Regions from separate parts of the Mesorhizobium delmotii genome, predicted to be linked through region 2. Evidence: predicted binding sites of a transcription regulator. Region 2 holds the regulator's gene; each other region holds the start of a gene.
What was found. The regulator PhoB, encoded in region 2, activates phosphate uptake and scavenging genes when phosphate is short. The targets are predictions, from matches to a motif close to TGTCATNNANCTGTCAT.

Region 1 (7,559 bases), on a different contig from region 2:
ACGGCGACGTCTGGGTGGCGCTCGACCGCGTGCGCGACCCCGGCAATCTCGGCACCGTCATCCGCACCGTCGATGCCGTTGGCGCCAAGGGCATCATCCTGGTCGGCGAGACCACCGATCCTTTTTCCGTCGAGACCGTGCGCGCCACGATGGGCTCGATCTTCGCGGTGCCGGTCGCCAAGGCGACGCCGGAAACCTTCCTTGCGTGGCGAAAAGGCTTTCCTGGCCTCGTTGCCGGCACACATCTGAAGGGTGCGGTCGATTACCGCTCGGTCGACTTTTCCAAAGGCCCGGTGCTGCTGATGATGGGCAACGAACAGCAGGGCCTGCCCGAAAGCATGGCCGAAAGCTGTGACAGATTGCTGCGGATTCCGCAGGCCGGCCGGGCCGATTCGCTCAATCTCGCGGTGGCCACCGGCATCATGCTGTTCGAGATCCGGCGCGGCGCGCTGAAACTTGCCCCGGAGGACGCCAAACCGTGACATCCCAAATGGTCAAATCCCCAACGGCAAAATCATGGTTCCCCTACGCCCTGCTGGTCGCCGCCGCGATAGCGCTCGACCAGTGGGTGAAATACCTGGTCGAGACCGGCCTCGCCTTCCAGGAAAAGGTCGATCTTGTGCCGTTCCTGGCGCTGTATCGCACCTACAACACCGGCATCGCCTTCTCGATGTTTTCGTCCTTCGGCGACACCGGCCTGGTGGTCATCGCCGCTTTCGTCGTCGCTTTCGTGCTCTATCTCGCGGCCCGCACCCCGCCCGGCCACGTGCTTACCCGCATCGGTTTTGCGCTGATCGTCGGCGGCGCGATCGGCAATCTGTTCGACCGCGTTACCTATGGTCACGTGATCGACTACATCCTGTTCCACACCCCGGTATGGTCCTTTGCCATCTTCAACCTCGCCGACGCCTTCATCGCGGTCGGCGCGGTGGTGGTCGTCTTCGACGAACTCATCGGTTGGCGGCGCGAGGCCAAACCCTCAAGCGATTGACCTGGCCCTCTGCCGCCATACAGTGGCCATTCGAAAAGCCCGAGGAGAAGACATGTCCGAAACCTTCAAAGCCATCCTCGTTTCGCGCGACGCCGAGAAGAAGCAGTCGGTCGCGGTGACCGACCTCACCGAGGCCGACCTGATGGAAGGCGATGTCACCGTCGCCGTCGAGGCGACGACGGTGAACTACAAGGACGGCCTCGCCATATCAGGCAAGGCGCCGGTGATCCGCCGCTGGCCATTGGTGCCGGGCATTGACTTCGCCGGCACCGTCGTCTCGTCTTCCCATGCCGACTGGCGCAAGGGGGACAAGGTCATATTGAACGGCTGGGGCGTCGGCGAGACGCATTTTGGCGCCTATGCCGAGCGTGCCCGTGTCAACGGCGACTGGCTGGTGCCGCTGCCTCAGGGGATGAGCCCGCATGATGCCATGGCGATCGGCACCGCCGGCTACACCGCCATGCTTTGCGTCATCGCGCTGGAACGGCACGGCATCGTGCCCGATCGCGGCCCGGTGGTGGTGACGGGCGCGGCCGGCGGCGTCGGCTCGGTCGCGGTCTCGATCCTGTCCAGCCTCGGCTATCATGTCATCGCCTCGACCGGCCGCAGCGCTGAAAGCCCCTATCTGATCGACCTGGGTGCTGCGGAAGTGATTTCGCGCGACGAGCTTGCCCAGCCGGCAAAGCCGCTCGCCAAGGAACGCTGGGCCGGCGGCGTCGATGCGGTCGGCAGTCACACGCTGGCCAACGTCCTTTCGATGACCTCCTATGGCGGCGCCGTCGCCGCCTGCGGCCTGGCAGGCGGCATGGATCTGCCGGCGAGCGTCGCCCCGTTCATCCTGCGCGGCGTTTGTCTGCTCGGCATCGATTCGGTGATGGCGCCAAAAGCGGTCCGCCTGGAGGCGTGGCGCCGCATCGGCACGGACCTCGATCTCCAGAAGCTCGCCAGCCTATCCACGACCATTGGCTTTGACGGCATCATCGACGCCGCGCACGACATCGTCGAGGGCAAGATCCGTGGCCGCGTGGTGGTGGATATGTGAGTTCTGTCGTCTGCCGTTTTGCGCGAAAGGAAGGCAAAAAAACCGCGCGACCGATAAAATTCGAACGATCGGCCGCAATTTTCCATAATCTCTGTCTGGCAAGGGTTTCCGCATGGTCACGGAATCCGGCATCAGAGAAACGGAGAGCGCCGAAAGCGTCGACGAGATCGGCCCGGAGGCGCCAAGACGGCAGCATATCGCAGCGCCGCCACTGGCGCCCGAGCTGCCCGCCGCCAATCGCGAAGGCCTGCCGTTCCTGACGCTCGTCGCCATAGTCGTGCTGGCAGGTCTGTCGCATCTGACCGGAGCGCCGGTCTTCATCACTTTCGGCCTTTTGGCGACTGGCATGGCCGGTCTCGCCGTGCATCTGCGTGCCAGGCGCAAGGAGCGTCGTACGGTTGCCCTCCTTGGCGAGACCGCAGCTCGCAGCCGCGCCGAGGTCGAGACCCTGGCCGACCGCATGTGGGAGATGCAGGAGAGCGAGGAACGCTTTCGCGGGCTGATCGACGCGCTTGGCGATCTCGTCGTCCACCGCGACCGTGACGGCAACATCGTCTATGCCAACAAGGTTTTCGCCGATCTTGTCGGAGCCGATCAGCGCGACCTTGCCGGCAGGACCCTTGCCGAACTCGGCATCGACGTCGGCATCGTTCCCGATGCCGCTTTTTCCGACCACGAATGCCTGAGTTCCACCGACGTCGCCATTCGCACGCCGGCTGGCCCGCGCTGGTTCTCATGGATCGAACTGTCCGTGCGCGACAAGGAGAACGGCGGCGCCTCGCATCGCGCCATCGCCCGCGACATCACCGCCCGCAAGCACGCCGAATCGTCGCTGATCACCGCCCGTGAGCGAGCCGAATATGCAAGCCAGGCCAAATCGCGCTTCCTCGCCACCGTCAGCCACGAGATCCGCACGCCGATGAACGGCATCATCGGCATGGCCAGGCTGCTGGCGGACACCAATCTCTCGCCCGAACAACGGACCTATGTCGGCGCCGTCTCGACCTCGGCCAGCGCACTGCTGGCGCTGATCGAGGATCTGCTCGACTATTCGAAGATCGAGGCCGGCCGCTTCGATCCCGAACCGCAGCCAATGTCGGTGCGCGAGATCGCCGACAACGTCGTCGAACTCTTGGCTGCGCGCGCCTTCGCCAAGAATATCGGCCTTGGCTGCCATGTCGAACCCGACGTGCCGCAGATGATATCAGCCGATCCGGGAAGGGTCCGGCAGGTGCTGCTCAACCTGATCGGCAACGCGATCAAGTTCACCGACAGCGGCGGCGTTTTGGTGAGCATCGCTCGTACCCGCACCGAAACCACCGACCGCATATGCTTCACCGTCGCCGACACCGGTCCCGGCCTGCACGAGGACGACATGGAGCGCATCTTCGAGGAATTCGAACAGGCTGATGGCACGTCGACCCGCGCGCATGGCGGCGCCGGGCTCGGTCTTGCCATCTCCAGGCGCCTCGTGATCGCCATGGGCGGCACGATTTCGGTATCGAGCCGGCTCAGCCAAGGCTCCGAGTTCGTCTTCGAAATCCCTGCAATATCGGCCACCGAGCCGCCGCAGACCCGCCTGAATGCGCTGTCAGGACGGCGCGCGGTGATCCTGTCGAAGAACGCCATCGAGGCCGACGCCATCGCCCGCACCATCCGTGCCAATGGCGGCATGGTCGATCTGGCCGCGACCGCCTCCCAGGCAGCGTCCTTCGCAGAAGGCTGCGACGTGCTTCTGGTCGATGCGGCCATGGAGGAGGGCGACGGCAAGTTGCTCAAACGCCTTCGCCAGAGCGGCTTTGCCGATTGCGAGGCGATCACGCTGATCGCGCCTACCGACCGCGGCATGCTGGGCGAGTTCCGCGCCAGCGGCTACGCCACCTTCCTGGCAAGGCCGGTGCGCGGCGAGACGTTGCTGCGCGTGCTTTTGACCAGCAGCGTGCCCGCCCTCACCCAGCCACAGCTGGAAAAGCCCGGCGCACCATCCGTCCGTGCCATTGGCGGCCGCAGGCAGGGGCTGTCCGTGCTGATCGCCGAGGATAACGACATCAACGCCATGCTTGCTCGTGCCACTCTGCTGAAGGCCGGGCATCGCGTGAAAGTGGTCGGCAACGGCAAGGCCGCCGTCGAGGCCGTCACTGGGACCGGTCACAAGCACCGCTTCGACGTGGTGCTGATGGACCTGCACATGCCTGTCATGGACGGGCTGGACGCCATCGCCGCCATCCGCCGGCACGAGGAGGAAACCGCCGTGCCGCCGGTTCCAATCATGGTGCTTTCGGCGGACAGCCAGGAAACGACGCGCCACGCGGTGCTTGCCCATGGCGCCAGCGGCTTCGTCACCAAGCCGCTCGACCCCGACGCGCTTGTCCATGCGATCGAGGGCCAGGTGGCCGCCTGATCCGCCGGCTGTCCTTCCTGGCTTCCCTGCGTAACATAGCCGGTTGAAGGATTACCCAGCCGACGAAGTATTGCCCGTAGCACCGTATCACGGTACTGTCACAATCCTGTTGCACCTACACCGTATCCCCGTGCCAAGAGGGATGGCTCGAAGGAGAATCACTCGTGCATACAGTTATGCCGGAACGTGACGCTCGGCCGAACGCCAGTGGTGCTTTGCTCACCGGGCGGAACGTCGATGCCGTCATAAAAGGCGAAGCGCTCGGCCGAATCGGCAACCTCGAAGTGCGGCTCGCCCGCAACGAGGCCGAGATCGCCGCCGCGCAGGAAGTGCGCTACCGGGTGTTCTATGACGAGCTTGGTGCCAGGAAGAACCTGTTCCAGGTGCAGGACCGCCGCGACGCCGACCATTTCGATCCGCTTTGTGATCATTTGCTCGTCTTCGATACCTCGCTGTCCGGTCCCGAGCATCGCCGCATTGTCGGTACCTACCGCCTGCTGCGGCAGGAAATCGCGGCAGCGGCCGGCGGCTTCTATTCCGAGGGCGAATTCGAACTGACCAATCTTATCGCCCGCCATCCCGGCCAGCGTTTCCTCGAGCTCGGCCGCTCCTGCGTCTTGCCGGAATACCGCTCGAAGCGCACCATCGAGGCGCTCTGGCAAGGTATTTGGGCCTATATCAACCATTACGGGATCGGCGTGATGACCGGTTGCGCTTCGTTCCACGGCACCGTGCCGGCGGCGCACGCCGAAGCGCTGACCTATCTCGCCCATCACTGCCGGACGAATTCGGCCTGGGACGTGCGTGCGGTCGCCGGGCGCTACTGTTCCATGGATTTGATGCCGATCGAGGCGGTCAATGCCAAGGCCGCGATCGCGGCGATGCCGCCGCTGGTCAAGGGCTATCTGCGCGTCGGCGCGCGCATCGGCGACGGCTGCGTCATCGACCGCGAATTCTCGACGGTCGACGTGTTCGTCGTGATGCCGGTCCAGGAGATCGGCGCCCGCTACGTCAATTATTATGGCGGGGAAGCCCAGCGTTTCGCCGCCTGAGTAGGGCAGTAGCGGAATAAGGCAGCAGGGGAGTAGGGGAGTAGGGGGGAGCAGGCCAACGGCCGGAGTAGGCAATTGCTCTACTTTATCGTAGGTGGCGTTATTCCCTACTCCCGTACTGCCCTATTCCCCCTACTCCCCTAACTTACGCATCCTTCTCAGCTTGCTCATTCACCGGCCCTGGCTCGACCGGCGCTTCACCAGCCACATGCTTGGGACCGCCTTTGGCAACGCCGACCATGGCCGGCCGCAACACCCGCTCGCCGATCGAATAGCCTGGCTGCACGACCTGGACCACGGTGTTGGCCGGCACCTCCGGATTGGGCACCTCGAACATCGCCTGGTGGAAATTCGGGTCGAATTTCTCGCCTTCCGGCTCGAGCTTCTTCACCCCGTGCCGCTCCAGCGCCGATAGCATGGCGCGCTCGGTGAGCTCGACGCCCTCGATCAGCGCCTTGAAGCCGGCATCGCCCGACGCCTTGGTTTCAGCCGGGATCGCATCCAGCGCGCGGCGCAGATTGTCCGATACCGACAGCATGTCACGGGCGAAATTGGCAACCGCATAGGCACGCGCGTCGTGCACGTCACGGGCGGTACGGCGGCGCAGATTCTCCATCTCGGCCGCGACACGGAGTGCGCGGTCCTTCAGCTCGTCGTTTTCCTTCAACAGCCGCACAAGCGCTTCATAGTCGCCGTCGACGCTGCCTTCCGAGCGCTCGGCGGCGGCCTCAGCCGCTTCGATATCCTCGGGCGCGCGTTCGTCTTTTGCCTGGTCGCTCATCGCCGTTTCCCGTCTTTTCGAATGATGTGGATTTTGTGCCCGATATCGAGGTTTGGCGGCCAAAAATCAAGGGGCAAGCGATACTGGAGCGGCCGCTCGCGCTTCGACGACGCACCATGAAGACCTTTCGATATTAATTCAAATTTTACTGTAAGCGCCGGCTTTGCTTGCCAAGATGCTGCGATGGGGGAACCATTCGTCTGCTGGAAGAGTTTCGAAGCCGACACAGGATTTTGAGATGATGACCCGCAACGATGGCGACTGTAACAAGAATGGCGCCCGCAACAATGACGAAAGACGTGAAAGGCTCGCGGCCGGCATCAGGCGCCAGTTCGGCACCGAGGCAACGATGCACTTTCTGCGCGCGTTGCCGGCGTTCCGGACGGAGAACGACATTCCCGATCGTTTCAAGGAATTGCTTGACCGCCTGGACGGCATCGAAAGCAGCGTAGCCGCCGGTGGCAGACGGCGATAGACCAACACATTCGCCTGTCGTTGCGTGCCACCGGAGTCCAAGCATGCCCTTCGACATTGCAGCACCTAGAGCATCGCGCGACAATTACGCGCAGTAACTTCGCGTGATCCCTGCCTTGCGGCGACGGAATGGTCCGTCTATGCTTCCTGATGAACATGATTTCCCCCGAAGCTGTAGCGAACAGCAAACGTGCCTGGTTGAAAATCCTGGCGCGTTACAAGAAACCTGACAGGCGGCGCAGCGCCGTCGAACTTGCCATCACCCTCATCCCTTTTGCCACGCTGTGGGCACTGTCCTCGGCTGCCTATGCCCATGGTCATTGGTGGGGTCTGATCCTGATCCTTCCGGCCGCCGGCTTTCTGGTGCGGATCTTCATGATCCAGCACGATTGCGGCCACGGTTCTTTCTTCGCCAACCGCACCGCCGACGACTGGATCGGCCGCGGGCTGGGCATCCTGACCTTGACCCCTTACGATTGCTGGCGGCGTGCCCACGCTACCCATCACGCAAGCGCCGGCAACCTCGATGAACGCGGCACGGGCGACATCACGACGCTGACTGTCGCCGAATATCGGCAAATGTCCTGGCGGGGCCGCCTTGCCTATCGTCTCTATCGCCATCCGCTCGTCATGTTCGGCCTCGGCCCCATTTGGCTTTTCATCTTTGAGCAGAGACTGCCGGTCGGCATGATGCGAGGCGGCCTCACGCCCTGGGTGTCGTCAATGGCCACCAATGTGGCCATCGCGGTCGCCGCCGCTGCCCTCGTCTGGTTCGTCGGCCTCGAAGCGTTCCTGGTTGTCCATTTGCCCATCGTCGT
Region 2 (7,559 bases):
GTTGAATCGAGCCTGAAGAAGGCCGGCCTGTTCAACGAGGTCAAGGATCGCCTGCTCGAGTCGGGTACCGGTCTCTCCGGCGGACAGCAGCAGCGCCTGTGCATCGCGCGCGCCATCGCCGTATCGCCGGAAGTGATCCTGATGGACGAGCCCTGTTCGGCGCTCGATCCGATCGCCACCGCCCGCGTCGAGGAACTGATTGACGAACTGCGCCAGAACTACACGATCGTCATCGTCACCCATTCGATGCAGCAGGCAGCGCGCGTGTCGCAACGCACGGCGATGTTCCATCTCGGCTATCTGGTCGAGGAGGGCGCGACCGACAAGATGTTCACCAACCCCGACGACAAGCGCACCCAGGACTACATCACCGGCCGGTTCGGCTGAGCGGTCCGGCGGCGAATTTCGAACACGAGGACAGTATCATGGGTGAACACACCGTCGCATCTTTCGACGAGGAACTGGAGCACATCGACAGGCTGATCCGCGATATGGACGAGCTCGCCGCCGCGATGGTCGCAGCCTCGATCCGCGCGTTGCTTGCATCAGACAATGCGATGGCGCAGCGCGTCGTCTCGGACGACGCCATCATGGATGCGCGGCAGCGCGAACTCGACGATAGTGCGATCACGCTGATCGCCAAGCGGCAGCCGATGGCGCAAGATCTGCGCGCCGTGGTTGGCGCAATCCGCATGGCCGGCGATCTCGAGCGCATCGGCGACCTGGCCAAGAACATAGCCAAGCGGGTCAGCGCAGTCGGGCAGAGCGCCACGCCGCGTAATCTCTCGCACGGTATCGACGCGATGGCGGATCTCGTTCTTGTGCAGCTCCGCGGCGTGGTCGAGCACTATGTGTCGCGCAATGCCGGCGCGTTGAAAGAACTGCGCGCCGACGACCAGAAGATCGACGTGAAATATACGGCGGTTTTTCGCGAACTCCTGACCTACATGATGGAGGATCCGCGCAACATCACCGCCTGCACGCATCTTCTGTTCTGCGCCAAGAATCTCGAGCGTATCGGCGATCACGTCACCAACATCGCCGAAAACGCCTACTATGTCGTGACCGGGCAGCAATTGCCGGCGGATCGCCCGAAGCTCGACGAAACGACGATGTCGGCGCCGGCGACATGACGGGGGTGACCGGTCGATGATCGCGCCACGCATCATGGTGGTGGAGGACGAAGAGCCGCTGGGCGTCCTCCTCCGCTACAATCTGGAATCCGAAGGCTATCAGGTCGAGGTGGTGACGCGCGGCGACGAGGCCGAAATCCGGCTGCAGGAAAACGTGCCCGATCTTCTGGTGCTCGACTGGATGGTGCCGGCGGTTTCCGGCATCGAGCTTTGCCGACGCCTTCGGATGCGCCCCGAAACCGAGCGGCTGCCGATCATCATGCTGACCGCACGCGGCGAGGAGAGCGACCGGGTGCGCGGCCTCTCGACAGGGGCCGACGACTACCTGGTCAAGCCGTTCTCGACACCGGAATTCATGGCCAGGATCAAGGCGCTGCTGCGCCGCGCCAAGCCCGAAGTGCTGTCCAGCGTGCTGAAGGTCGGCGACATCATGCTCGATCGCGAATCGCACAGGGTCTATCGCAAGAAGAGCGAGATCCGGCTCGGGCCAACCGAGTTCCGGCTGCTCGAATTCATGATGCGGCACCCGGGTCGGGTCTTCTCGCGCAGCCAGTTGCTAGACAATGTCTGGGGCGAGACGATCTACATCGACGAGCGCACGGTGGACGTCCATGTCGGACGGTTGCGCAAGGCGGTCAACAATGGTCGCATGCCCGATGTCATCCGCACCATCCGCGGCGCGGGCTATGCGATCAGGGAAGACTAGCTGATATTCAGGTGATGCCGGCCTGCGACCGGCGATTTCCTGCGATTCCGGTACGTACCCAAAAGTACGCTCCGTTCCGGTTCTCGGAACTCACGCAGTCTGGTCGGCTCGCGCCCGTCTTCGAGCCGGCGCGGCCTGACCTGAATCTCAACACATCCCCAAGTTGCAATCCGCCGTTGTTCCTTGCCTTTCGGAGTCAGGCCACGTGCTTCCTGATCATGCCGGACTTCCCTTGTATGCCCGGCGCGAAAATCTCCTGGTCGACGAAGCTCAGCGCCCGCAAGGCGCAGCCTTCGCGGATCAGCGGCAGCTCGTTCGTCTCGGTGTCGAAGGAAATCGAACCCGAATGATGGCCGCCGGCGGTCTGGGCGATGGCCTCGCGCAGGGCCGGCTCGATCAGGTCGAAGGCGGCAGCGTTGGCGCCGACCATGGCGACCGGCGCCGGATCGATCAGCGCGAACAGGCTGCCGAGCCCGAAGCCGAGCGCTTCGCCGGCCTTGCGGTAGGCTTCGCGCTCCGGTCCGTCCGCCTGGCGCGCCCGGGCCGCCAGTGCCCGCATCTCGGCGTCGCTGACATCGGCGACCGGCTCTGCGTTCTCGCTCAATTGCCTTGCGTTGCGCCAGATGGCGTAGTTGCCGGCATAGGCCTCGACGCAGCCGCGCCGCCCGCAGCGACAAAGCGCGCCGCCCGGCCGATGAATCATGTGGCCGAATTCGCCGCCCGAGGAATGGGTGCCGGTGAACAGTTCGCCCTTCAGCACCAGCCCCATACCGATGCCGTGCGAGAGCAGGATGGCGATGAAATCGTCGCGGTAGCGATCCGGCTCGCGCCAGCGCAGCGCCACGGCCATCATGTTGCAGTCGTTCTCCATGATGGCCGGGATGCCGAACTCGCGTTCCAGAATGTCGGCGAAGGCGATGTTAGTCTGCGGCGTGATCGGCGACCACAACATGGCGCGCGCATGCGAATCGGTGATGCCCTGGATCGCCAGCGCGATGCGGGCGACGCTTTGGACGTCGAGGTCGGGGTCTTCGATCCGGCGCCGCACGATGGCGACACATTCGTCGATCAGCTCGTCGCGCGACATGGTCAGCGTGTCCAGCCGGCGTTGTTCCTCGGCGACCACCTGTCCGGCATAATCGATGACAGCGACCGACAGGAAATTCAGCGACAACACGACCGCCAATACCGCAGCGGCTTCCGGATTGAGGCTGAGGCCGACCTGCGGTCGGCCGCGTTTCATCGAAACGGTCTCGCTCGCCTTGCTCTCGGTCAGGATGCCTTCCTGGATCAGGTCGGAAGAGATCGCCGATATGGTCGAATGGCTGAGGCCGGTGGTTGCGGCGATCTCGGTCCGCGACGGCTGGCCGGCCCGGCGTACCGCAGAAATCACCATGGCCCGGTTGCGCCGGCGCAAATCGTCATGACGGATTCCAACCGACATTCTTTTGCTTCCTCCCTATTGCCGCGGCCGCTCATGAATCGGAAGCCGTCGGTAATGTCCGACAAATAGTGGCAGAAGCAGCAGGCCCTGTCATTATTTATTCCGAGGCTCGAAATAAGTCGGCAGGGACATTAAAATCCATCGGAATTGATGTTGACAGCGCTCCGCCGTTGGACCAGTATTTTTTCGAGGCTCGAAAAAATAGTGGCCTTTGTGCCGGCCTTCGGGCCAGTTGGTCGCGCCGTACGCGGCGCAGGGAGGATATCATGAAGAGATTCGCAGCCGCCATTCTGGCGGGGGTTGCCATGTCGCTGACGCTCGCGTCGGCCGCACAGGCCAAGGACAAGGTCATTGGCGTTTCGTGGTCGAATTTCCAGGAAGAGCGTTGGAAGACCGACGAAGCCGCCATGAAGACTGCGATCGAGGCAGCCGGCGACAAGTATATTTCCGCCGATGCACAGTCCAATCCCGGCAAGCAGCTGACCGATGTCGAGAGCCTGATCTCGCAGGGCGCCAACGCGCTGATCATCCTTGCGCAGGACGCCTCGGCCATCGGGCCGGCGGTGCAGAAGGCGCTGGACGAAGGCATTCCGGTCGTCGGCTATGACCGGCTGATCGAGAACAAGGACGTGTTCTATCTGACCTTCGACAACCAGGAAGTCGGCCGCATGCAGGCCCGCGAAGTGTTCAAGGTGGCGCCGGAAGGCAATTACGTCTTTATCAAGGGCTCGGGCGCCGATCCGAATGCCGATTTTCTGTTCGCCGGCTCCATGGAAGTGCTCAAGGACGCGATCGACAGCGGCAAGATCAAGAATGTCGGCGAGGCCTATACGGACGGCTGGCTTCCCGCCAACGCTCAGAAGAACATGGAACAGTTCCTGACCGCCAACGACAACAAGATCGATGCGGTGGTTGCTGCCAATGACGGCACCGCTGGTGGCGTCGTCGCGGCGCTGACGGCGCAAGGCTTGGCCGGATCCGTCCCGGTGTCGGGCCAGGACGGCGACCATGCCGCGCTGAACCGTATCGCGCTCGGCACGCAGACCGTATCGGTATGGAAAGACGCGCGCGAGCTCGGCAAGAACGCTGCCGAGATCGCCTCGCAGCTGGCCGACGGCAAGCAGATGACAGACATTGCGGGCGTCAAGGACTTCACCACGCCGGGCGGCAATGTCGTCAAGTCGCTGTTCCTGACGCCGATTGCCATCACCAAGGACAATCTCAACGTCGTCATCGACGCAGGCTGGATCAAGAAGGAAGAGGTCTGCGCCGGCGTGGCAGCGGGCACTGTCCCGGTCTGCAACTGATCCGGCCATCGCAAGAAGCCTGAAACGCCGCGGCTTCACGCCGCGGCGTTTTTTCAAAAAGAATTGTTTTTCCGCTTCTCGCGGCTAACTTCTAAGCTGCTTCCGGCATCCGCGGCAGACGGCAACCCGGTGGGAGGACATCATGGCCGACACGACTTCCAACACGCCGGCCGCCGATACAGCTGCCGATCGGGCGCGTGAATCCGAGCTCAGCCCCATCGGCCGCTTCCTCAAGGCAACCGAGCTCGACATACGCATGCTCGGCATGGTCGGCGCGCTGCTGGTCATCTGGGTTGGAATCCACATCCTGTCGGGCGGGCTCTTCCTTACGCCGCGCAATCTCTGGAACCTGTCGGTGCAGACCTCCTCGGTCGCGATCATGGCGACCGGCATGGTGCTGGTCATCGTGATGCGCAACATCGATCTTTCGGTCGGCTCCGTCGAAGGTGTGATCGGTATGGTGATGGGCGTCGCGCAGGCCGAATTCCTCATCCGGGTCATGGGCTTCCAGCTTGGAAATCCCTGGATATGGATCATCGCACTGGCTGCCGGCGTGGTGCTCGGCCTGATGATCGGCGCGCTCCAGGGCTTCATTATCGCCTATCTCGAGGTTCCGGCCTTCATCGTGACGCTGGGCGGCCTGCTGATCTGGCGCGGCATGGCGTGGCTGATGACGAGCGGGCGCACCGTCGCGCCGCTCGACGCCACATTCCAGCTCATGGGTGGCGGGCCGCGTGGCTCGATCGGGGCAACCGCAAGCTGGATCGTCGGCATTCTCGCCTGTGTGGCCGTCGCCTTGATGCTGCTCAACGGCCGGTCACAGCGCAAGCGGTTCAAATTTCCGCTGCGCCCGGTCTGGGCGGAGAGCTTGCTTGGTGTTGTCGCCTGCGCCGCCATCCTTGGCGCCGTCTGGATCGCCAATTCCTATCCTTGGCCGATCGGCATCGTTCGCCAGTACGCGCAGCGGACCGGCATCACCGTTCCCGAAGGCGGCCTGTTCATCGCCCATGGCATCGCCATACCGGTGCTGATCGCGGTCGCAGTCGGCATCGTTATGACCTTCATCACCAGGCGCACCCGTTTCGGCCGCTATGTCTTCGCCATTGGCGGCAATCCGGAAGCGGCGGAACTCGCCGGCATCAACACGCGCTGGGTGACCATGAAGGCGTTCATGATCATGGGCGTGCTGGCCGCGATCAGCGCGGCGATTGCGTCGGCCCGCCTCAATGCGTCGACCAATGCGCTGGGTACGCTGGACGAGCTCTTGGTCATCGCGGCTGCGGTCATTGGAGGCACATCGCTGGCCGGCGGCTCCGGCACGGTGCTCGGCGCCATGCTGGGCGCACTTCTGATGCAGTCGCTGCAGTCCGGCATGGTGTTGCTCGGCATCGATTCACCACTTCAGAGCGTCGTTGTCGGCGCCGTGCTGGTCGTCGCCGTCTGGCTCGACACCGTCTACCGCAAGCGGGTCTGAGCATGATCCCGAGCCGAAGCTCCGCGTCAGCGAAAATTGGACGCCGGTTTCGACAAGACCATGCTCAAGCAAAAACCACAGGGAGGAACGATCATGGCTGACACAACTGCTCCCACGCCACTGGTCGATATGCGCAACATCTCGATTGCCTTTGGCGGCATTCGCGCTGTCGACGATGCGTCGATCGACCTTTTCCCGGGCGAGGTCGTGGCACTGCTTGGCCACAACGGCGCCGGCAAGTCGACGCTGATCAAGATCCTGTCCGGCGCCTACAAGCGCGATTCGGGCCAGATCTTCGTCAATGGCGAAGAGGCTTCGATCTCCAATCCGCGCGACGCCAAGAAATACGGCATCGAGACGATCTACCAGACGCTGGCGCTCGCCGACAATGTCGACGCCGCCGCCAACCTCTTCCTCGGACGCGAGCTGATGACCGGCTGGGGCACGCTCGACGATGGCGCCATGGAGGCCGAGGCGCGCAAGGTGATGGGCAGGCTCAATCCCCGTTTCCAGCGCTTCAAGGAGCCGGTGGTAAAGCTTTCAGGCGGCCAGCGCCAGTCGGTGGCGATCGCGCGCGCCATCCTGTTCAACGCCCGCATCCTGATCATGGATGAGCCGACGGCGGCACTCGGGCCGCAGGAAACGGCGCAGGTCGGCGAACTGGTCATGCAGCTCAAGGCCGACGGCATCGGCATCTTCCTGATCAGCCACGACATCCACGATGTGTTCGAGCTTGCCGATCGCGTCTGCGTGATGAAGAATGGTCGGGTCGTCGGCACGGCGCGCACCAGCGACGTGACCCAGGACGAGGTGCTCGGCATGATCATCCTGGGCAAGTGCCCGCCCGGTGCCATTCCGGGGCCAGGTGCGCTGAAGATCGCCGCCTGAAGCTTCAAATACCTGTCATGTGATATGCCAGTCGTCATGATGGTTTGGCCGCGCCATTGTGTTGCCACGGGGACTTGCCCATAAGATGGGGAACCATGGGCCGCAGCAGCAACTTGAAGAAGTTCTTCCCGATCGTCGCTTTCATCGCCGTCGCGCTGATCAGCCTGACGATGGCGGGATTCGCCTATTTCGCCACGCAGGAAGCAGCGCGCATCAAGTTCGAGGCGACGGCGGACGACGCGCTCAACCGGATCGACAGCCGCATCGACCTGCATCTGTCGCTGCTGCGATCGACCCATGCGCTGTTCGAGGCGCGCAATGGTAGCATTTCGCGGGGCGAGTTCAAGGCGTTCTTCGAAGCGCTTGGTATCAACGACAATTTTACCGGCCTGCGCGGTATCGGCTTTCTCCGGCTGGTGAGAGCCGGCGACGAGGCAGCTGTCGAGCGTGCCATCCTGCACGACTATGGCGCCAGCGATGCGATCTATCCGGCTACGACAACGCTGCCATGGCGTACGCCCATCACGCTGTTCGAGCCGCTGGATCCTTCCAATCAATCCAGCATCGGCTACGACATGTTCACCGAACCGGTGCGGCGCGAGGCGAT
Region 3 (7,559 bases), on a different contig from region 2:
TCTGATGGCCGTGATCCGAGCCGACGATCAGAAGCACATCTTCCTTGTCAGCCCGGAGCAGATTGACGCGATCAATGATAAGCCCAACATGGTCATCGGCGTCTCGAAGTACCTGAAGATGCTCCGGGGAGCCGAGCGGTACCTCATGCTGCGTGGTGTCGGGATGACCAAGCCACAACAGTGAAAGCGCCGGGCGCCGATCCGTCAGTGCCTCCTTGATGAAGCGCTGAGTCATGGCGCGATCTCCGGCAACGTCGATGCCGATGTTGAGGGCGGCGTCCTCCGGAACTGGATCGCGTCCCGGCCCATAGGAGCCGGTGCGATGATAGACGAAGCCATGACCATCCGGATCATGGGCGTAAGCCGCGCCAGGCGAGACGTTGGAGAATGTTACCGCGCCGCCGAATTCCGCGATACGCTCGGCCAATGTAGGCACGATCAATGATTTTCCGGTCACTCGCCGGCGGTGTTGCAAGAAATCGGGATGACCTGCATCGTGGATAACCAAACGATCATTCTCCAGCAGCGCCAGAGAATTGCCTTCAAGGCCATGCCGGGCCGGGTAGCTACCGGTCGCGAAGCTTGATGAGCATACTCGCGTGACCGATGGCACGGCACTGCGGTGCGCGGTAAACCAGGTGGAACGTTCTTTCAGTCGCGCAAGGTTAGGGGTTGCCTCAGGACGAACGAAGTCGCGCCTCAATCCGTCGAGAATGACAGCAGCAACGCGTCGCATTCACGCCTCCACGCCGTTGAGTGCAAACTCGAAGATGTCGAAGTTGCGCAACGTCGAGCTTCTTGCGCGCGCCGCATATTCGGACCGCAGCGGATGAGATAGGATGAATGGTACCCTTTGTTCGGCGAGCCCGCCATGAGAACGCAGGTTTTCACCCTCAAGGGCCGACAGATCATGATCCACAGCGCGCGCACCAAGCGCTACACCTTTGCAGGCGATCACCGCGACATCACCTTCTTTGTCCGCCGGCAATTCAAAGCGGGCGCATGCGTCCTCGCGCGTGAGCGCATCTTCGATGCCGGGAAGGGTCCGGAGCAAGGCAGCGACCCGCTCGGGCTCCAAATCTGGCTTCCTCAGATGAATGCGTACAAAACCACCCAGTGCGCCGTGATGACGAACGAAGGGATCGGTAATCGGGCAGATGACCTTGGCACTGCCTTCACCAAATTCCTCCTCCAACTTATCGCCGAGATAGAGAACGTTCGGTCCACCTGAGGGTGAGGACATGTCGTTCATGCCGTGATCGGCGACGATGCCAACAACAGCACCCAGATCGAAAAGAACTGAAAGACGCTGATCCACCGCCGCCATGAAAGCGTCGGCCTGCGGTGTCGCTGGCGCATGCTTATGCTGCACATAATCAGATAGGGACAGATAGATAAGATCGGGTTTCTGTTCGGCGATCAGCTTGATGCCGGCATCGAGAACATAAAGCGACAGATCGGCGGAATATTGCTCGGGGGCCTTTCGTCCGACCAGGCCAGGCACGTCTTCAATGCCGTTCTCGGCCATCGTGCATTCAGCGGCCTTTTCGGCCGAAAAGGCGATTCCCTTGAGGTTGCGCGCGAGCGCCTTGCGCAGCTTGTCTTTGGCAGTGATCGCTACGACGTTGGCTCCCTCCTCGGAAAAGCGTCCGAGAATTGTATCGGCACGCATCGGGGTCGCGTCCACCATCATGACTTCACGGCCGGTTTCTCGGTCGAGATAGTAGTTTCCAGACACGCCATGAACCGATGGGGGGGCACCGCACACGATCGAGATATTGTTGGGATTGGTAAAGGTGGGCATCGCCGCGAGCGCGACCGTGGCGAAACCATTACGGCGCATCGCGTCCAGGGTTGGAATGGCTCCGGCTGCACTCGCAGCTTCAACATAGGCGGGATCGCAACCGTCGAAACACACCACCACGGTTGGCCGCCGCGGCCAGCAATAATCTCGGCCGTTGATCAGAGTTGATGCTTGATCGTATTCACCCGAAGTATTTTTGCGCAGCAAAATCGGACTCCTGTTATAAAACTGTCATGATTCATAGCTATTATTATATCTTATTTTCATGAATCGAATAACATCAGTGCTTTGTTGGGTATATATTCCGATGAACGTAAGCAAGTAAATCGATTTTACTTCTGTCATCGTGTGAGAAAAAGGAACAGAATGCAGCAACGCCTTCCGCCTTTGAAATCATTAATAGCGCTTGAATCCGTTGTTCGAACTGGAAGTGTCACAGCGGCGGCGAAGGAACTGTTCGTCACGCACAGTGCGGTCAGCAAGCACATCAAGGCACTTGAGACATGGGTCGGAGAGGCGCTCTTTGCCGAAAACAGGCGCCATATGGCTCCCTTGCCAGCGGCAGTGCGACTGTCGGACAGCGTCGGGATGGCGATCAATCTGATTTCGCAGTCTCTCAGCACACTGTTTGAGGAAACAAGTGAGGCGCAGCTGCGTGTGATCGCTCCCGCCACGTTCTCGATGCGGTGGCTTATTCCGCGGCTCCCGGAGTTTCATTCCGCGCATAAGACGACGGGGGTCCGAGTGCGTCAAACACATACGCCGGAGAACTGGCACGATATTCCCTTCGACGTGGCCATAAGGCGCGGCGGGCCTGTGCCGCCTTCCCTAAAGTCGGTTGTTTTTCTTCGCGAAGAACTGACGCTTGTTTGTCATCCACGACTTGCAGGTGGCCGCGCGCCCGGGTTCTTAGCCATTGAGGAAATACCTCTCTTGAAGGCTGACACCCGGCCGGGAGAATTGGAGACATGGCTGCTTGCGGCTTCCGCGCCGTTGAGGCTCGCCTCAGGCGCCGCATCTTTCCCACACTTTTATATCGCCCTGGAGGCCGCTCTTGCCGGCCAGGGCGCGATTGTAGCTCCACTGCTTGTCATCGAAGATCTTCTATTGCGCGGCGATCTCGTGGAATTAGAACCGAACGTGCGGGTAAGGGGCGCTGACTACATGGCTCTTTATGAGGAAAGCGCTTCAACTGGTTCGCCGAAATCATTTTTCGTTTCTTGGCTCGCGTCCATGCCACCAAAAACACCGCCGGTCATTTCTCCTTCTACGCCATCACACATCAACGCTCTCTAACGACCTCGTTCGTAGGTCTTCGGCCGCGGCCTCACGACACGAAAGTGCTCTGATTATCCGGCATTTGCGAACGGATACAGAACCTCACAATCCGGCCCTGGGGTTGGCTTCGGCTGATTTTTCTAGCTTTGAGCGCTGCGTAGAGGGGTGCGTGTGTGGATGGCACTCCTGAGAACGGCGTTAGCATGCCGAGTTTGGTGGAGAGATGGTCGGCCGATTCGCCCCGACCATCATTGCGAGATGTCCCAAGGGTTGATGACGTTCAGGTCGGCGGTATCGAACGGGACTGGTTTCGCGGGCAACCCCTCGGCCGTCTGCCCGACAAGGCCGCGCCGTAAACCGTGTAGCCTTGGCGCCCCCATGCCTCGCGCGCTGCTGCGAGCATCGTGCTCTTGCCAACCCGGCATAACTGGCATAATCGGCTAAAAGATATTAGCGCGGCGAAGATGGTCAAACAGTTGGAGATTCATTTAGAATTTTGAACGAGGGTCGACGGTTTGAGCCCAGCACACCTTCATCCATCGGCCACCCCGCTCAGATAAGAAGCGGAGAGCCATCCGGCCGGACTTTGACGGAAAGAGCGCCGATCAGGCTGTGTCGCAACTTGGAAGTCCGTGCCTCCTCGTCCTTGTTGATAGCGACAATGACCTTCGCATCCCTCAAGCCGGCGGATGTTGGATAACGCCGGAAATGCCAACCTCCCTTGTAGAGATCGGGTATGACGACCTTGCTGGCTTACCAGCGTTGAACGTATTGGGAAGGACGAGACACTCCTCCAGCCGATGGTCATCATCCGGCGGCATCAGCGGGCTGCCGCCTCAATGCATCAACCCCTCACGACAAATCCAACCAAATGGTTTTGAGCTGAGTATATTGATCGTGTGCATGGATCGATTTGTCGCGTCCTCCAAAGCCAGATTGCTTGTATCCCCCGAATGGAGTAGAGGCGTCTCCTTCTCCGAAGCTGTTAACGGTCACGGTCCCAGCCTTTAAACTTCGTGCACCATGGAGCGCTCTTTTTGCATTTCCGGTGAAGATTGACGCTGCTAGACCATAATCAGTATCGTTGGCGATTTGGATCGCTTCATCAAGGCTTTCGACAGTTATGACTGATAGGATCGGTCCGAAAATCTCGTCGCGGGCGGCTCTTGCCTGATTGCTGGACACATCCATTACGGTGGGTTCTACATATATGCCGTCGACGGTCGAACCGCCGATGTACAACTTCTCGCCCCCATCAAGATAGGAACAAACCTTGTCGAAATGCGCTTTCGAGACGAGGGCACCAATACGGTTCTCCGGGTCAAGCGGGTCGCCTAGCGGCCATTCGCGAGCACATGCCACGATGCGCTCCAGCAAGGGGGCTTTTACGTCTTTGTGAACTATGAGCCGGGATATAGCAGAACAGTTCTCTCCCATGTTCCAAAAAGCACCGTTCACCACATGGGCAGCAACGCTTTCCAAGTTCTCGGCATCATCCATCACTATACAGGGGTTTTTGCCGCCCATTTCCAGAACAATTTCCTTGAGATTGCTGTCGGCGGCATAGCGTAAGAACCGTCGGCCCGTTTCGGTAGAACCGGTAAAGGACACCATATCGACGTCCGCGTGCAGGCCTAGCGGCTGGCCAACATCAGATCCGGAGCCCGTAACGACATTTAGCACTCCTTTAGGAACCCCTGCTTCATGCGCCAGCTCGGCGACACGAAGGGTTGTAAGCGATGTGTCCTCCGCGGGTTTGACGACAACGGAACAGCCCGCCGCCAGCGCCGGCCCAATTTTCCACGCCAGCATTAGCAGTGGGAAGTTCCAGGGCAAGACAAGGCCGACGACGCCGATGGGCTCACGCACGATCATCGCAATGTGACCATCTGATGCGGGTGACACCTGATCGTAAATCTTGTCTATCGCCTCGGCATGCCATTTTATGCAGTTAATGGCTTCGGGAAGGTCAACGGTCTCGCAATCGTAGATCGTCTTACCGCTGTCGATTGACTCCATCACAGCCAGTTCGCGCGCATTGCGCCCCAAAAGCTCAACCAAACGCAGCAGCACAGCCTTACGGTCTGCAGGCAGCATCTTGCACCAGCGGCCATCCTTGAAGGCCTCGCGAGCCTTAGCCACTGCGAGATCCACATCATTCTTGTCACAAGCGGCAATATTAGCAAGCACCTTGCCCGTCGCTGGGTTTATGGATTCGAAGGTCTTTCCCGAGATAGCCGGTCGAAACGTTCCGTCTATGAAAACTTGCGTTGGTAGCTGAATTGATCCCGCTATTGCTCTGTATTCCTCCACAGTCAGACAGTTACTCATGACTTCGCACCAGATACATTAGTGCATACCTGTAGAACATAATGCATCACTTCTACCTTCCAATTGTGATTGTCAGCACATGAGCTCTGTCGAAACGACGCCTCAGCAAGCTGTCATACTGCTTCTTTGACCGCGCTCAGAAACTGCTTAGTTCTCTGCTTCTTTGGGCTGCCAAAGAGATCGGTAGGTGCACCTTGTTCTTCAATCTTCCCACCGTAGAAGAAGCATACCCTGTCAGATATGTCCCTAGCGAATCCCATTTGGTGCGTTACCATCATCATCGTTAGATGATGCTCTCCTACGAGCTTGCGGATAACGCCAGTAACTTCGTTTATGACTTCTGGATCAAGTGCTGACGTTACCTCATCGAACAGCATCACCTTTGGCCGCATGGCAAGGGCTCGAGCAATTGCGACACGCTGCTGCTGACCGCCAGAAAGGCGGGACGGATGATGATCTCGCTTGTCCGACATGCCTACCATTTCCAGCAATTCCTCGGCTCGCTGACGCGCGCTTTCCTTTGTGAGTCCGAGGACCTGCACTGGCCCTTCCATGCAGTTCTGTAGCGCTGTCATATGAGGGAACAGATTGAAGTGCTGAAAACACATGCCAATCTTGGCGCGCATCCTTCGAAAGTGCACTTTGTTTGCGGGAACAAGAACGCCATTCTTCACCATGTGCGTGAGGGGTTCCCCATCGACATAAATGACGCCTTTATTGATAGTCTCAAGCGTCATTAACATTCGCAGAACGGTCGTTTTTCCTGAACCGGAAGGGCCGATGATCGTCATCATCTCACCCGGCTCAACGTCCAAATTTAGCTGGTCGAGCACAGTGAGTTCGCCGTAGCTCTTGGACACGTTCATAAATCGGACCATTGGCGCGTTTTCGCCTTCAAGCCGCAGTGGAAATGCCGTCATGTCCTCACTCATTCAACTCATCCCTAATGTGCGACGCACCCAACCCTCCAGTAAACGGATCAGGGCCGCGGTGGGTAGCGATATGGCAAGGAAGATCACGCCGACCAGGGTGTAGGGTTCCAAAAAGCGGTAACTTTCGGATCCGATCGCGTTCGCTGTATGCATCAATTCACCAACGCCAATGACTGAAAGCATGGGCGTGTCTTTGAATATCCCGACGAGGTAGTTCCCCATACCTGCCAGGGACGGAGGTAATGCCTGAGGAAGGACGATCCGCCAGTACGTTTGAGTCGTAGTCAGGTTTATCGCAGTGGCCGCCTCCCACTGGCCCTTGGGTACGCTCTCAATGCCTCCACGATACACTTCGGACAGGTACGCCGCGTAGTGGAGGCCAATCGCGACCATCCCCGCCGTCCATGGTGACAGCCACACCCCAAATTGGGGGCCGACATAGAAAATAAAGAATATTTGGAGCACGAGAGGCGTCGAACGGACAAATTCGATCAATTCGCGCAGGATGTTTTTAAATAGATTGTGCCGCGACCTCTGTGCAACTGCCAATGCCAGCCCGAGTACAAGCGCTATGGCGTAGCCTCCGCCAGCGGCGAGCAGAGTGTTTCCGGTTGCCGAGATTAATCTCGGGAGGATTTCCCATACAAAATCCCAGCGCCAGTTGGTCATTTATTCCCTTCCTATCTGACGCGCCATAATCTTCTCTAGCCGCCGCATAAGAGGAGTCAAAAGACATCTTGCCAAGATGTAATAAATTATCAACGCGGAACCAAAACTTTGGGCCGACATAAACGTCGAATAATTGATCTGACGCGCTTCAAACGTCAGATCGGCCACAGCAATAGTGGCCACCAGAGCCGTTCCTTTGAGCAGTTCAATCAGCAAGTTACCCCATGCTGGCAACATGTTTACCAAAGCCTGAGGAAGTATGATTCGAGACATCCGTTTTCCAGGCGACATATTAATAGAAACCGCCGCCTCCCATTGTCCTGTTGGGACGGAAAGCACACCACCACGAACGAGTTCTGCGCCATAGGCTCCCACATTAAGACCGACGGCCACAACTCCTGCCGTAAACTTGTCAAGCGTTATGCCAAATAGTGGTAACACGAAGAAAATCCAGTATAATTGCACTAATAGCGACGTTCCCCGGAATATTTCAATATACACGGTTGCGCAGGCGCGCACCGACGTTCTAGGTGAGAGCTTCATCA
Region 4 (7,559 bases), on a different contig from region 2:
TCTTCCTCTACGGCCTGACCGGGCCGTTTGCCGCGGCACTGATGGAACGGATCGGGCTGCGCCGCACGCTGCTGGCGTCGCTGGTGGTGATGTCGGGCTCGACGGCGCTCAGCCTGTTGATGACCGAGCCCTGGCACCTGCTTCTCACCTGGGGCGTATTCTCGGGCGTCGGTTCCGGCGCGGTCGCCACGGTGCTCGGCGCCACCATCGTCAATCGCTGGTTCAAGACCAATCGCGGCCTGGTGATGGGACTGATGTCGGCCTCCGCCGCCACCGGCCTGCTGGTGTTCCTGCCGCTGCTCGCCGCGCTCGCCCAGTTGGGCGGCTGGAAGCCGGTCGCCATCGCCATTGCGATCGCCACTGCCTGCCTGGTGCCGCTGGTCTATCTGCTGGTGCCGGAGCGTCCGGCCTCGATCGGCATGGTGCGCTATGGTGCGGACGCCGATGACGTGCCGCCGGTTCCGCCGGCCTCGCAGGGCAATTTCCTCACGCATACGCTCAGCACGCTGCGCCGTGCCGCCGGCACCCGCGTGTTCTGGTATCTGTTCGCCACCTTCTTCATCTGCGGCTTCACCACCAACGGACTGGTCGGCACGCACCTGATCGCGTTTTGCGGCGACATGGGTATCGGCCAAGTGCAAGCTGCCGGCCTGCTGTCGTTGATGGGCATCTTCGACCTGATCGGCACGACGCTGTCGGGCTGGCTCACCGACCGTTTCGATCCGCGCAAGCTGCTCGGCGTCTATTATGGCATCCGCGGCCTGTCGCTGATCTACCTGCCTTATTCCGGCTTTTCGTCGACCAGCCTGATCATCTTCGCCGTGCTCTACGGACTGGATTGGATCGCCACCGTGCCGCCGACGCTCAGGCTGTCGAACGAGGCGTTCGGCGACCGCAGCGGGCCGATCGTCTTCGGCTGGATCGTCGCCGGCCATCAGGTGGGTGCGGCGGCGGCCGCTTTCTTCGGCGGCACCATGCGTGAATTGCAGGGCAATTACGAGGTTGCCTTCCTCATCGCCGGCATGACGGCAATAGCCGCAGCCTGCATCTCGCTGTTGATCAACACCAGCCGTCCGGCCTTTGAGCCGGAACCGCAGGCGGCTTGAGCGGTGACGGCTGAGCGCTAATCTCCCCCCTTGAGGGGGAGATGGCCGCGAAGCGGCCAGAGGGGGTCGGTCCGACCGGGCTCGGCCCCTTATCGCAGACACAGGAGGTCGGCGCTCCACGCGAGACGACCCCCTCTGTCGCCTTCGGCGACATCTCCCCCTCGAGGGGGGAGATTCGCCAGCCTGTTGATCGTCAGAAAACCTTCATAGTTTCGAGATGTGCCTGAAACATTGAGGCTGGACCTTGGCGGCGCCGTTCAACGCCATCCAGGAGACAGCCATGAACAAGATTTCGATGACCCGGCGCGCCTTCGTCACGTCCGTGAGCGCCGCCGGCCTCGTCGGCGTATCGGGCCTCGCGCTTCCCTATTATTCGCGCGCCAATCAGCGGCCCGCCTTCACCCATGGCATCCAGTCGGGCGATGTCGACGCAACCAGCGGCGTGGTGTGGACCCGCACCGACCGCCCTTCGCGCGTCATGTTCGAAGTGTCGTCGACGGAAAATTTCGCCAATGCCTTGCGCCTTGCGCCGCTCGACACGTCGCCGGCCAGTGATTACACGGTAAAGCGGCTGCTCACCGACCTCGCCTCCGACCAGGACATCTTCTACCGCATGATCGCGGCCGATCTCGCCGACATCAACGCCGTCTCCGAGCCGATCGTCGGCCGCTTCCGCACGGCGCCGGCCTCGAAGCGCGACATTCGTTTCGCCTGGTCGGGCGATACCGCCGGCCAGGGCTGGGGCATCGACGACACCGGCATGAAGACCTATGCCACGATCGGCAAGCATACGCCCGACTTCTTCCTGCATTCCGGCGACACCATCTATGCCGACGGCGCGATGAAGGACGAGGTCGACCTTACCAATGGCAGCAAGTGGAGGAACAACGTCCTCATCGACGAAAAGCGCAAGGTTGCCGAGACCCTGGACGAGTACCGCGGCCAGTGGAAATACAACTTGATGGACGGACATGTGCTGGGTCTCAACGCCATCTGCCCGACCTTCTACCAGTGGGACGACCACGAGGTGGTCAACAACTGGTCGGATTCGAAGGACCTGAGCGCCGACGACCGCTACTCGGAAAAAAACATCCATGTGCTGGCGGCACGCGCGGCACGCGCCTTCCACGAGATGACGACGATCCGCTACGAGCCGTCGGAACCGGGCCGCGTCTATCGCAAGATCGCCTACGGGCCGCTGCTCGACGTGTTCTTCCTAGACATGCGTTCCTATCGCGGCGCCAACGGCCCCGGCATGCAGGATACGGTGACGCCGCAATCGCGCATTCTCGGCGAACAGCAGACGAAGTGGCTGAAGCGCGAACTGGCAACCTCCAACGCGACCTGGAAAATCATCGCCGCCGATATGCCGCTCGGTCTCGTCGTCTGGAACGACGCCACCAAGAAGGCCGGCGCCGAGGCCATCAGCAATGGCGACAATGGTCCGGGCAAGGGTCGCGAGTTGGAAATTGCCGACCTCCTTCGCTATATAAAGAATGCCGGTATCACCAACACCGTCTGGCTGACCGCCGACGTGCACTACACGGCGGCGCATTACTACAATCCTGATAGGGCGCAGTTCCAGGACTTCAATCCGTTCTGGGAATTCGTTTCGGGTCCGCTCCATGCCGGCACGTATGGACCCAATGATTTCGACATGACCTTCGGCCCGGAGCTGAAATTCATCAAGGCGCCAACCGCCGAGCAGGGGCAGAACCTGCCGCCCTCGGCCGGCCTGCAGTTCTTCGGCCTCGTCGACATCGACGGCGCCACTGAACAGATGACGGTGCGGCTGATGGATCGCGACGACAATGAACTCTACAAGGTCACGCTCGACCCGGTGCAGTCGGCGTGAGGGGCTGGCTTCAATAATGGCCAAAACGCAGGCGGGACAGCGCCCCCCTCTGTCCTGCCGGACATCTCCCCCACACGGGGGGAGATTGGCAGCTTGGGCGCTCCGCTCGCGCCTGCAACGTTGGAGGTTGGCGAAAGCGGCGGCGACGACCGATCTCCCCCCTCGTGGGGGAGATGCCCGGCAGGGCAGAGGGGCGTGAAGGATCGCAGCGGAACGGTATCTCGGGATGACGACCGCCGTCGGCAGTCGTCAGTCAGGATAGCAAACGGTCGGAATTTCGGGCCAAACAGCGCTGTCGCAGTTGGCAGCCTCCTGCCTCTGCTTGAAGGCGGCGCTGACCGGCCCGGTCACCACCGGGTCGACGCCATCGGGCGCATCGGCAAACAACTGCTCCGCCGAACGCGTATCGGACGGCAGGGCAGGGGGCGCTTCCTTGAGGGTCGCGGCCGACTGTGCCGCGCCCGCCGCGAGGAGAACGGCGAAGGCCGCCCATGCGAGGATTGGCCGGTATCTGCTGCCCGTATTGCTCATGAAATTCGAACTGTCCCGACCGCGAAAGGTTCCGCTTTGGTTAATAATTCCATTTCACACCAAGACGCTTAAGATTTGGTGACCATATATTTGGTGGCACGCCTCCTCTTTCGCAATTGCGAAAAACCCTGTATGAGCCGCCCAACCGAAAGAGGCAGCGCCTTTTGGCCTGCTGCCTGCAACGCTCCCGAGACCACAACATGAAAATTCGTAATATCGCGATCATCGCGCACGTCGACCATGGAAAAACCACCCTCGTCGACCAACTCCTGAAACAGTCCGGCTCGTTCCGCGACAACCAGCGCGTTGCCGAACGCGCCATGGATTCGAACGACTTGGAAAAGGAACGCGGCATCACCATCCTGGCCAAGGCGACCTCGGTCGACTGGAAGGACACCCGCATCAACATCGTCGACACCCCCGGCCACGCCGATTTCGGCGGTGAAGTCGAGCGCATCCTGTCGATGGTGGATTCGGCCATCGTGCTGGTCGACGCCGCCGAAGGGCCAATGCCACAGACCAAATTCGTCGTCGGCAAGGCGCTCAAGGTCGGATTGAAGCCGATCGTCGTCATCAACAAGATCGACCGGCCGGACGCCCGCCACGTCGAGGTGGTCAACGAAGTGTTCGACCTGTTTGCAGCGCTCGACGCGACCGACGAGCAGCTCGACTTCCCGATCCTTTACGGCTCGGGCCGCGACGGCTGGGTCTCGGAAAACCCCGAAGGTCCGAAGGATCAGGGTCTGGCGCCGCTGTTCGACCTCGTCATCAAGCATGTGCCGGCACCGACCGTCCATCCCGGCCCGTTCCGCATGATCGGCACCATCCTCGAGGCCAACCCGTTCCTCGGCCGCATCATCACCGGCCGCATCGAATCCGGTACGCTGAAATCCAACCAGGCGGTCAAGGTGCTGCATCATGACGGCACCCAGGTCGAAACCGGCCGTATTTCGAAGATCCTGGCTTTCCGCGGGCTTGAGCGCCAGCCGATCGACGAAGCGCAGGCGGGCGACATCGTCGCCATCGCCGGCCTGTCGAAGGGCACCGTTGCCGATACGTTCTGCGACCCGTCGGTGACCGAGCCGCTGCATGCGCAGCCGATCGATCCGCCGACCGTGACGATGTCGTTCCTCGTCAACGATAGCCCGCTGGCCGGCACCGAGGGCGACAAGGTGACCAGCCGCGTCATTCGCGACCGCCTGCTGCGCGAGGCCGAAGGCAATGTCGCGCTGAAGATCGAGGAATCGCCGGACAAGGACTCGTTCTTCGTCTCCGGCCGCGGCGAATTGCAGCTTGCCGTTCTGATCGAGACGATGCGCCGCGAAGGTTTTGAGATCGCCGTGTCGCGTCCGCGGGTCGTCATGCAGCAGGGCGACAACGGCGAATTGCTGGAGCCGGTCGAGGAAGTCGTTATCGACGTCGACGAGGAGCATGCCGGTGTCGTCGTGCAGAAGATGTCGGAGCGCAAGGCCGAGATGGTCGAATTGCGCCCGTCGGGCGGCAACCGCCAGCGCATCGTTTTCCACGCGCCGACGCGCGGCCTGATCGGCTACCAGTCGGAACTGTTGACCGACACGCGCGGCACCGCTGTCATGAACCGGCTGTTCCATGCCTATGAACCCTATAAGGGTGAGCTGCCAGGCCGCACCAATGGCGTGCTGATCTCCAACGAACAGGGTGAATCGGTGGCTTATGCCATGTGGAACCTGGAAGATCGCGGTCCGATGGTCATCGATCCGGGCGTCAAGGTCTATCAGGGCATGATCATCGGCATCCATTCACGCGACAACGACCTCGAAGTGAACGTGCTGAAGGGCAAGAAGCTGACCAACATCCGCGCCGCCGGCAAGGATGAGGCGGTGAAGCTGACGCCGCCGATCCGCATGACGCTGGAACGCGCGCTGGCCTGGATCCAGGACGACGAGCTGGTCGAGGTGACGCCGAAGACCATCCGCCTGCGCAAGCTCTACCTCGACCCGAACGAGCGCAAGCGTTTTGAGAAGTCGGCGAAAGTGGTCGGCGCGGCGTAAGCCTTTTCTTCTCAGCGGTTATGAGGGAGGCAGCACGCGCGTGCTCCCTCCCTTTTAGTTTACCCGCCGGCAGCCGAGATAACGGCCTCGCGATCGGATTCGCCGGCCAGATCGATGCGGATCGCCGTTCCCGCTCGAGCTGGCTTGCGCAACGCCTTGGCCCAGTCCGGACCAACGACCAGCAATCGCTTCTCTTCCCAGGCCTGAAGCCGCGATCGCGAGATGCCGAGTTGGCTGGCAAGCAACCGGTCGAGCCGCAGCGCTGTCGGCACCTCGAGCCCGAGCTGGAGCTCGATAGCGGCGATGTTTTCCGGCCTGTCGCCGAGCATCTCCTTGTGGACGGCGGCTTCGGGAAATACCTCGACGCGTCCGACCCTGCTTCGCAGCGCGACAACATCGAGGCATGGCGACGCGCCAGGGCCGGATCGTTGCTTTCGAGCGCCTGCAGCTGCGCCGGCTCGATCTCGCGGCGGTTGCACCGCTCCAGAATGCCGAAATTCCAGGAATTGTCGCAATCGATGCATCGGTAGATCAGCCACGCGTCGATGCGTTTGCCGTTGGCGTTGACGCGGAATTTCCCGCTGCTGTGGTACGCCTTCAGGCCGCCGCAGCGATTGCAGTTATTCAGAGGTCGAGGTGCGGTTTTGGGTGCGATCGTCCAGCGCATACGCAGTATCGAAGACATGCGAAAAGGCCTTCCCGTCGGGAAGTTCGTCAGATCGGCGATGTCGAGATGCCCATGCGGGCACGGCGTGGCGAGAGGCTGCGGTGGTCGGAAATCAGGTGTCGCGGGTGACTGCGCGCGACAGCGGTTCAGCAGTGCCAAACCGGTCTCGAACCGCCACCCTGAGGAACACATGATATGAAACAGACGCTGCGAATGCGGCGCCATGCATTGTGTCGGGGGAGTTGACGAGACCGGCGATTACGTAGGCAAAGTGAAGCTCGAAATTGTGGCGGGCCAACCTTCTAGCCGCGACGCGGCGGGCCGACAAGCCCCTCTATCATCGGTGCTACCGCTGCGGCGGCAGTTCGGCTAACATCGAGCGGTCTACGTCCCAAGCAAAGATCCTGGTCATGCACCTCACTTCTCTCCTCATCTTCGCCGCCGCCCTTTTCGTCGCCGCCGGCTCGCCCGGCCCATCGATTGCCGCTCTGGTGGCGCGGGTCATCGCAAAGGGCTTTCGCGACGTGTTTCCGTTCCTGCTCGCCATGTGGATCGGCGAGGGCATCTGGCTGTCGCTGGCGGTATTCGGCCTGGCGGTGGTGGCGCAGACCTTCCATCTCGCCTTCGTCGTGCTGAAATGGGTCGGCGTCGCCTATCTCGCCTACCTCGCCTGGAAGATGTGGACCGCTCCGGTCGAGGCGCGCGAGGGCGAGATGCCGCGCGAGGAGTCGGCCGTCAAACTGTTCTTTGCCGGCATGGCGGTGACGCTCGGCAATCCCAAGATCATGATGTTCTACCTGGCGCTGCTGCCGACCATCATCGATCTCGCCTCGGTGACGGTCGTCGGCTGGATCGAACTGACGCTGACCATGGCCGTGGTTCTGGTCACCATCACTCTCGCCTGGGTGCTCGCGGCAGCGCAGGCGCGAAAACTGCTGAAGAGCAAGCGGGCGATGAAGATCGCCAACCGTGTCAGCGCCGGCACCATGGCCGGCGCCGCGGCGGCGATCGCGGCGCGGTCCTGAGCGTCACATCATCTCGATGATCGGCGCGATCTCGACGCTGAAACCCGGGTCCTTCAGGATAGGACAGTCCTTGGCCTTATCGACGGCATCGTCGATATCTTTCGCTTCGACGATCGTGTAACCGGCGGTCGGATTGCTGCCGCCATTGTTCTCGACCTTGCCGCCGGGCAGCACGGTCTTCGACATGCCGACCGGATTGCCGCCGTCGACCACGGCCGAGCCAAGCTTGCCGTACCAACCGTTCCAGGCATCCATCGCTGCCTTCCGTTCGGCCTCGTCGGTCGGCATCTTGCCCGAGCCATGATACACATAGAGAAATTTCGCCATGTTCTCCTCCGTTGATCA

Region 1: a site for PhoB is predicted at 4,531-4,547, ahead of olsB (l-ornithine N(alpha)-acyltransferase). Genes of this name have one in related genera too.
Region 3: a site for PhoB is predicted at 2,023-2,039, ahead of phnA (phosphonoacetate hydrolase). Genes of this name have one in related genera too.
Region 4: a site for PhoB is predicted at 1,298-1,314, ahead of BQ8482_RS18380 (alkaline phosphatase D family protein). Genes of this name have one in related genera too.

Annotation. Positions count from the first base shown of each region.
Region 1 covers NZ_FUIG01000092.1:135,267-142,825, reverse strand. Annotated here, with positions in the region: gene BQ8482_RS35115 (TrmH family RNA methyltransferase) at 1-482, shown strand, start outside; gene lspA (signal peptidase II) at 491-991, shown strand; gene acuI (acrylyl-CoA reductase (NADPH)) at 1,044-2,033, shown strand; gene BQ8482_RS35100 (hybrid sensor histidine kinase/response regulator) at 2,146-4,434, shown strand; gene olsB (l-ornithine N(alpha)-acyltransferase) at 4,611-5,486, shown strand; gene grpE (nucleotide exchange factor GrpE) at 5,632-6,267, opposite strand; gene BQ8482_RS35085 (hypothetical protein) at 6,506-6,742, shown strand; gene BQ8482_RS35080 (fatty acid desaturase) at 6,892-7,559, shown strand, end outside.
Region 2 covers NZ_FUIG01000043.1:142,626-150,184, forward strand. Annotated here, with positions in the region: gene pstB (phosphate ABC transporter ATP-binding protein PstB) at 1-387, shown strand, start outside; gene phoU (phosphate signaling complex protein PhoU) at 426-1,133, shown strand; gene phoB (phosphate regulon transcriptional regulator PhoB) at 1,150-1,839, shown strand; gene BQ8482_RS26205 (ROK family protein) at 2,036-3,283, opposite strand; gene xylF (D-xylose ABC transporter substrate-binding protein) at 3,550-4,590, shown strand; gene BQ8482_RS26215 (sugar ABC transporter permease) at 4,733-6,064, shown strand; gene BQ8482_RS26220 (ATP-binding cassette domain-containing protein) at 6,158-6,952, shown strand; gene BQ8482_RS26225 (CHASE domain-containing protein) at 7,066-7,559, shown strand, end outside.
Region 3 covers NZ_FUIG01000019.1:31,286-38,844, reverse strand. Annotated here, with positions in the region: gene BQ8482_RS11055 (alkaline phosphatase family protein) at 1-736, opposite strand, end outside; gene phnA (phosphonoacetate hydrolase) at 737-2,011, opposite strand; gene BQ8482_RS11045 (LysR substrate-binding domain-containing protein) at 2,171-3,100, shown strand; gene BQ8482_RS11035 (aldehyde dehydrogenase) at 3,935-5,413, opposite strand; gene ehuA (ectoine/hydroxyectoine ABC transporter ATP-binding protein EhuA) at 5,527-6,345, opposite strand; gene ehuD (ectoine/hydroxyectoine ABC transporter permease subunit EhuD) at 6,346-7,014, opposite strand; gene ehuC (ectoine/hydroxyectoine ABC transporter permease subunit EhuC) at 7,015-7,559, opposite strand, start outside.
Region 4 covers NZ_FUIG01000026.1:336,874-344,432, forward strand. Annotated here, with positions in the region: gene BQ8482_RS18375 (MFS transporter) at 1-1,106, shown strand, start outside; gene BQ8482_RS18380 (alkaline phosphatase D family protein) at 1,387-2,961, shown strand; gene BQ8482_RS18390 (hypothetical protein) at 3,211-3,492, opposite strand; gene typA (translational GTPase TypA) at 3,693-5,522, shown strand; partial or broken gene BQ8482_RS18400 (DUF1062 domain-containing protein) at 5,582-6,207, opposite strand; gene BQ8482_RS18405 (LysE family translocator) at 6,600-7,214, shown strand; gene BQ8482_RS18410 (YciI family protein) at 7,218-7,541, opposite strand.